3 regions of the Geobacillus stearothermophilus ATCC 12980 genome follow, and region 1 is predicted to be linked to each of the others. Evidence: predicted binding sites of a transcription regulator. Region 1 holds the regulator's gene; each other region holds the start of a gene.

Region 1 (2,267 bases):
AGTCGGTCCCAAGGGTTGGGCTGTTCGCCCATTAAAGCGGTACGCGAGCTGGGTTCAGAACGTCGTGAGACAGTTCGGTCCCTATCCGTCGCGGGCGCAGGAAATTTGAGAGGAGCTGTCCTTAGTACGAGAGGACCGGGATGGACGCACCGCTGGTGTACCAGTTGTCCCGCCAGGGGCACCGCTGGGTAGCTATGTGCGGACGGGATAAGCGCTGAAAGCATCTAAGCGTGAAGCCCCCCTCAAGATGAGATTTCCCACCGCGTCAGGCGGGTAAGATCCCTCGAAGATGACGAGGTCGATAGGTCCGAGGTGGAAGCGTGGCGACACGTGGAGCTGACGGATACTAATCGATCGAGGGCTTAACCTAACAAGAAAAGTGGAGGCCGCCTGCTTATCGGCGAGGCGCGCTGGAGGGCCTGCGAGCGGGCTTAGCCCGCCGCAGCAGGACCGAAGCGTCGCGAGCCGATGGCGGCCGGAACTAGACAGCGAAAAGCGCAGGCGAGCGGCGGCGAGCCGGAGCTAGACAATGAAAAGTGAAAGCGTCCCGGCTTCTTCCTGAAACGGTTATCTAGTTTTCAGGGAACGAATTCCTAACAACCTCATATGGCCTAGTGGTGATAGCGGAGGGGAAACACCCGTTCCCATCCCGAACACGGAAGTTAAGCCCTCCAGCGCCGATGGTAGTTGGGGCCAGCGCCCCTGCAAGAGTAGGTCGCTGCTAGGCTAAGCAGAAAGCACGCCTTTTTCTTCATTAGGAGAAAAAGCGTGCTTTTTCGTTTATCTGACCGAGAAGCGTTTTACTGGGCGAAAAAACGGATATTCTATAGATAGTCTCCCTTGTTTCGGTAGCCCTTGCAATTTTTCGTCATACATTGTATAGTAAAAGCAAGGTCAAATATAGTCAAAGTCAACAAGATGGCGGTGATGCTTCTTCCCAAGGAATGCCCGTTTATTATTGGGCAGGGAGCAGCTTGGTTGTGAGGAAGGTGGGAGGTAGAGTGCCAAACATTTCCGACATTATCGAGCAATATTTGAAGCAAGTACTCAATATGAGCGACCAAGACATCGTTGAAATTAAACGAAGTGAAATTGCTAATAAATTCCGATGTGTTCCCTCGCAAATCAACTATGTCATCAACACGAGATTCACGCTCGAGCGCGGATATATTGTTGAAAGCAAGCGCGGTGGCGGCGGCTATATCCGCATTATGAAAGTAAAGACGAAAAGCGAGGCGCAGCTGATTGACCAGTTGCTCGAGCTGATCGACCACCGCATCAGCCAGTCGAGCGCCGAAGATGTGATAAAACGACTTATGGAAGAAAAGGTGATTTCGGAGCGGGAAGCGAAAATGATGTTGAGCGTGATGGATCGCTCCGTTTTATATATCGATTTGCCCGAGCGGGATGAACTGCGGGCGCGCATGTTAAAGGCGATGCTGACGTCGCTAAAGTATAAGTAGGGGAGGGGAAGGCATTGATTTGCCAAGAATGCAAGCAACGCCCGGCGACGATGCATTTTACGAAAATAGTCAACGGGGAAAAAACGGAATTTCACCTTTGCGAGCAATGCGCCAAAGAACATGGTCATACGTTTATGCTCTATGGCCATGACGACTTTCCGCTCAACAATTTGTTAGCGGGGCTTCTCAACTTTCAAGCTCCGATGAAAGAAGTGACGGCCAATGCGTTCCCGAATCCGGATTTGCTTCAATGCGAGACGTGCCAAATGACATACCACCAGTTTACGCAAATTGGGCGGTTCGGTTGCGCCGACTGCTATCGGACGTTTGCCCGTTACCTTCCGCCGATTTTAAAACGGCTTCATAGCGGAAATACTGCTCATTCAGGGAAAATTCCGAAGCGAAAAGGCGGCGTCCTCCATTTGCGGAAGCAGCTGGCCACGTTGAAACAAAAGCTTCAGGAATTAGTTGCCCGCGAGGAATTTGAGCGGGCGGCCGAGGTGCGCGACCAGATTCGTTCGTTAGAGGACGAACTTCGCCGACGTGGAGAGGGGGAGATGTAGCGGTATGTCATTTGGAAAGTTTTTCAACACAGCGGTCAGCGCTTGGATGAGCCAGGAGGGGCCGAATTCGGACATCGTGTTGAGCAGCCGCATCCGGCTGGCGCGCAATATTGTTGATTTTCGTTTCCCAACGCTGTTTAGCAGCGAAGAGGCGAAACAAATCGTTGCCTTGTTTGAGCGCGCGTTCGTCCATCGTCCGTATGGGGAAGCGGGACGGTTTGAACTGTTGAAAATGTCGGAG
Region 2 (2,267 bases), 570 kb from region 1:
CGCAAACGGCGGACGCGGTCAAGCGCCTCTTTTTCTTTTTGCCATTGCGCTTTCATGGCGTTCGCCTTTTCACGCAAATCGGCAAGTTCTTTTTGCAATGCCGCAAGCCGATCGCGGCTCGCTTCATCCGTTTCTTTGCTTAAGGCCGCCTCTTCAATTTCCAGCTGCATGACGCGGCGCATCACTTCGTCCAACTCCGACGGCATCGATTCCATTTCCGTCCGGATCGTCGCGCACGCTTCATCGACCAAATCGATCGCTTTGTCAGGCAAAAAGCGGTCAGAGATGTAACGGTCGGACAAAACGGCGGCCGCGACGAGCGCCCGGTCGTGAATTTTCACTCCATGGTGCACTTCATACCGTTCTTTCAATCCGCGCAAAATCGAAATCGTGTCCTCGACACTCGGCTCTTGGACAAGCACTTGTTGGAAGCGGCGCTCGAGCGCCGGGTCTTTTTCGATGTATTGCCGGTACTCATCAAGCGTCGTCGCCCCGATGCAGCGCAACTCGCCGCGAGCAAGCATTGGCTTTAACATATTGCCGGCGTCGATCGCCCCTTCGGCCCGGCCGGCGCCGACGATCGTGTGCAGCTCGTCGATAAACAAGATGATGCGGCCCTCGCTTTTTTTAATTTCGTTCAATACAGCCCTCAGCCGCTCTTCAAACTCACCGCGAAACTTCGCTCCGGCGACGAGCGCGCTCATGTCAAGAGCGAAAATCGTTTTGTCTTTCAACCCGTCCGGGACGTCTTTGCGCACGATGCGCTGGGCGAGCCCCTCGACAATAGCGGTCTTCCCAACGCCCGGCTCACCGATCAGCACCGGGTTGTTTTTCGTCTTCCGCGACAAAATGCGGATGACGCGGCGAATTTCGCTGTCGCGGCCGATGACCGGGTCGATTTTTCCCGCCTTCGCTTCGGCGACAAGATCGCGCCCGTATTTGGTCAACGCTTCATAGGTTGCTTCCGGATGTGGACTCGTCACGCGCTGATTCCCCCTTACCTTTCTCACGGCTTCTACCAGTGCTTGCTCTGTCAAGCCAAACGATGCCAGTTGCTGGGCAACCGACTCGGCGCCATGAGACAGCGCGAGCAGCACATGTTCGACCGATATGTACTCATCTTGCATTCGTTTCGCTTCGTTTTCCGCCCCCTCAAGCAGCCGCGCCAAGGCAGGCGCAACGTACATCTGTCCCTCTCCCGCTCCGTGCACTTCCGGCTTTTGGCGAATCCGGTCTTGCAGCCAGCGGATCGCCTGAGCGCGGTCGGCGCCGCAAAGGGCAAACAGCCGCGGCGCCAAGCCATCTTCTTGCTCGAGGAGCGCCAGCAGAAGATGTTCAACATCAAGCTGTTGATGATGCCGCTCTTTGGCGAGCGACTGCGCCGCCATGAGCGCCTCTTGCAGTTTTTCTGTCAAACGGCTTACGTCCATGCCGTCCCCTCCATTTGACCTTCTTTGACCATAAATCATTATAGCGGATCGCAAAGCGCACGGCAAATGAAAAGCCACTCCATACTTGGAATGGCTTTTGTTCTGCTTCACGGTTTGCGCAAATACGTCCAATGCCGGTTATGGTTCGACGTTTCTGGAAACGTATCGCCGGCTTTCAGTTTCAGCTTTTTCGGGTGCTTTACATTGTCTCCCGTTTCGCCGATTTCAATATACACGCCGTTGTTCGGCGCTTTATCGCCTGGTTTGAAATGGCGCGGTTGGCCCATTTGTTTCATCCCCCTTGCTTCGATTGCATTTGTTATCATGCCCGGTTTCATCGCTGTTCATAAGAAGGAAAATGATGGAGGATCGCAAACGGAACGCCAAGCTGTTCACAACGAAAAGGAGCTCTCCCCTCGAAATCCTTTTCAAAGTGAAAAAGGAACTCCCGAAACGGGAATTCCCCCTTTGCTATAAAACGGACAACAAAATCGCTTTTTGCGCATGAAGCCGGTTGCCGGCCTGCTCAAAGACGACCGAGTTCGGACCGTCCATGACGCCGGCCGTCACTTCTTCGCCGCGGTGGGCCGGCAGACAATGCAAAAAGAGATAATCCGGTTTTGCCGCTTTGACGAGCTCTTCGTTGACTTGATACGGCTGAAACACTTGCAGCCGCTCAGAACTTTCGCTTTCTTGGCCCATGCTCGTCCAGACATCCGTATAAATCGCATCCGCCCCCGCCACCGCCACAAGCGGGTCGTGCGTCACCGTGACGGCGGCGCCTGTCTGTTCACCGACCCGGCACGCAGCCTCGACATATTCTTTCTTTGGCTCATA
Region 3 (2,267 bases), 710 kb from region 1:
TTCCATCAATGAACTGTCACGTGTTCGACTTGATGTTCGTGCAGCCCGCCGCTTCCTTCGACGTGCACTTTCACCGAATACGTTCCTTTGTTGGCAAACATGGCCATGGCTTCGTACTCGCCGTTTCCTTTTTCCTTTGCATCGACAAATTCATGCTTATTGTCCGCCTGCCAAATCTCAAAACGAACGGTCGCACCTGTCAACGGCCTCCCATCTTTGGAGAGGCGGACGGTCAACGCCGCCGGTTTTCCGGCTTCGAACGAACGGGACGACAGCGAAATGGCGACGGTGCCATGATGGTGTTCTTCAGCACTGCCTTGGGAATTTTCGCTCGCACCGTCGGCCGTCGCCGCCTGTTCCGGGTTGCCGGCGACAATATCTTTTTTCGGCATGTTATGCATATCGCGCGCCGTCACATGGGCGACGACCGAATATGTTCCCGCTTGGGTAAACGTTTTTTCCACCGAGTAGCGGCCATCGCCGTCATGCTTCGCTTCAAGCATTTCCCGCTCGCTGCTTCCGTGTTTCCATACTTCAAACTTGACTTCGCTCGCATCGTCCACTTTTTCACCGCCGTACGTCACGACGCAGGCGAGCTTGGTCGGCTTGTTCAAATCGATATGATCCGGCGCATCGATTTTCACGTCAAGCACGGCCGGCGTCTCGGCTTTCTTGTTGTGATTTGTACAAGCAACCATGATCATCATCCCCAAAAGTACAACAGCAAACGCGAAACCAACCTGTCTTCTCATCTTCACCTTTCTCCTTTTTCCTTCAAATTCATGATCATCATGAGCACCAAAGACGGAGTCTTTTCCGCCTCTTTTTCTGTTTTTCACTCTATCATAGTTTTGCCGCAACTACATTAGTATTCACCATTTTTTCAAAAACATTTCATCGTTATCACAATTTTTTTGTACAAAACACTTGAAAGTCAAAAAAGGTCAAAGTATAATAAAGTCGGAAGGTCAAAGAAAGTCAAAGTCAAATCCCGAATAAGAGAAAAGGGGGTATGCCTCATGCGCTGCCAAGCATGCCAACAACGTGAAGCAACAGTGTTTGTCAACTTGCAATGGAACGGGGAAAAACAACAACTTCACCTGTGCCATGAATGCTATGAAAAGCAAAAACAACAACTGTCCATTCCAATGAACTTCGGCTTTTCGCCGTTTTCCTTTGATGACTTCTTTACTAGCCCGTTCACAGCCGCCAACGCCGGAATGAGCGCGCCGAAAACGATGGCGAAACGCCCGCAAAGCCATGGCGGTGGATTTTTGGATCAATTCGGCCGCAACTTGACGCAAATGGCCAAAGCGGGCTTGATCGATCCGGTCATCGGCCGCGACAAAGAAATCGCCCGCGTGATCGAAATTTTAAACCGCCGCAACAAAAACAACCCGGTGTTGATCGGGGAGCCGGGTGTCGGGAAAACAGCCATCGTTGAAGGGCTCGCGCTGAAAATCGCCGAAGGGCAAGTGCCGGAAAAACTATTGAACAAAGACGTGTACTTGCTTGATGTGGCGTCGCTTGTCGCCAACACCGGCATCCGCGGTCAATTTGAAGAGCGGATGAAACGGCTCATCGCCGAATTGCAAGAGCGGAAAAACATCATCTTGTTCATTGACGAAATCCACCTGCTCGTCGGCGCTGGCGCCGCTGAAGGCTCGATGGACGCCGGCAATATTTTAAAACCGGCGCTCGCCCGCGGGGAACTGCAAGTCGTTGGGGCGACGACGCTCAAAGAATACCGGCAAATTGAAAAAGACGCGGCTCTTGAGCGCCGCTTCCAACCGGTCATCGTCCACGAGCCGACCGTTGAGGAAGCGATCGTCATCTTAAAAGGCATCCAGCCGAAATACGAACAATTCCACCATGTCCGCTATACGGATGAAGCGATCGAAGCGTGCGTGAAACTGTCGCACCGCTACATTCAAGACCGCTTCCTCCCGGACAAGGCGATCGACTTGCTTGACGAGGCCGGCTCGAAAGCGAACTTGCGCCTCGGTCCGACCGATGAAAAACAACTGCAAGAGCGGTTGATGCAAATCGCGAAAGAAAAAGAACAAGCGGCGAAAGAAGAAAACTACGAATTGGCGGCGAAACTGCGCGATGAAGAGCTGAAGCTCGAAAAACAACTCGAGCAAGGCGTCAACCAAGAACGCCCTGTCGTCGATGCCGCCGACATCGAACAAATCATCGCCGAGAAAACCGGCATCCCGGTCGGCAAGCTGCAAGCCGATGAAAAAGAAAAAATGAAACATCTTGAA

Evidence for each region. The regulator CtsR, encoded in region 1, represses protease genes until heat stress. The targets are predictions, from matches to a motif close to ATGGTCAATAAAGGTCAAACA.
Region 2: clpB (ATP-dependent chaperone ClpB) is a predicted target of CtsR. The motif match lies at 1,442-1,462, and genes of this name have one in related genera.
Region 3: QSJ10_RS04360 (ATP-dependent Clp protease ATP-binding subunit) is a predicted target of CtsR. The motif match lies at 931-951, and genes of this name have one in related genera.

The regions. Positions count from the first base shown of each region.
Region 1 covers NZ_CP128494.1:94,051-96,317, forward strand. The annotation lists rRNA gene QSJ10_RS00495 (23S ribosomal RNA) at 1-370, shown strand, start outside; rRNA gene rrf (5S ribosomal RNA) at 611-727, shown strand; gene ctsR (transcriptional regulator CtsR) at 1,002-1,463, shown strand; gene mcsA (protein-arginine kinase activator protein McsA) at 1,478-2,026, shown strand; gene mcsB (protein-arginine kinase McsB) at 2,031-2,267, shown strand, end outside.
Region 2 covers NZ_CP128494.1:668,591-670,857, reverse strand. The annotation lists gene clpB (ATP-dependent chaperone ClpB) at 1-1,430, opposite strand, end outside; gene QSJ10_RS03615 (YjzC family protein) at 1,538-1,717, opposite strand; gene argF (ornithine carbamoyltransferase) at 1,902-2,267, opposite strand, start outside.
Region 3 covers NZ_CP128494.1:802,753-805,019, reverse strand. The annotation lists gene QSJ10_RS04365 (FixH family protein) at 6-752, opposite strand; gene QSJ10_RS04360 (ATP-dependent Clp protease ATP-binding subunit) at 1,020-2,267, shown strand, end outside.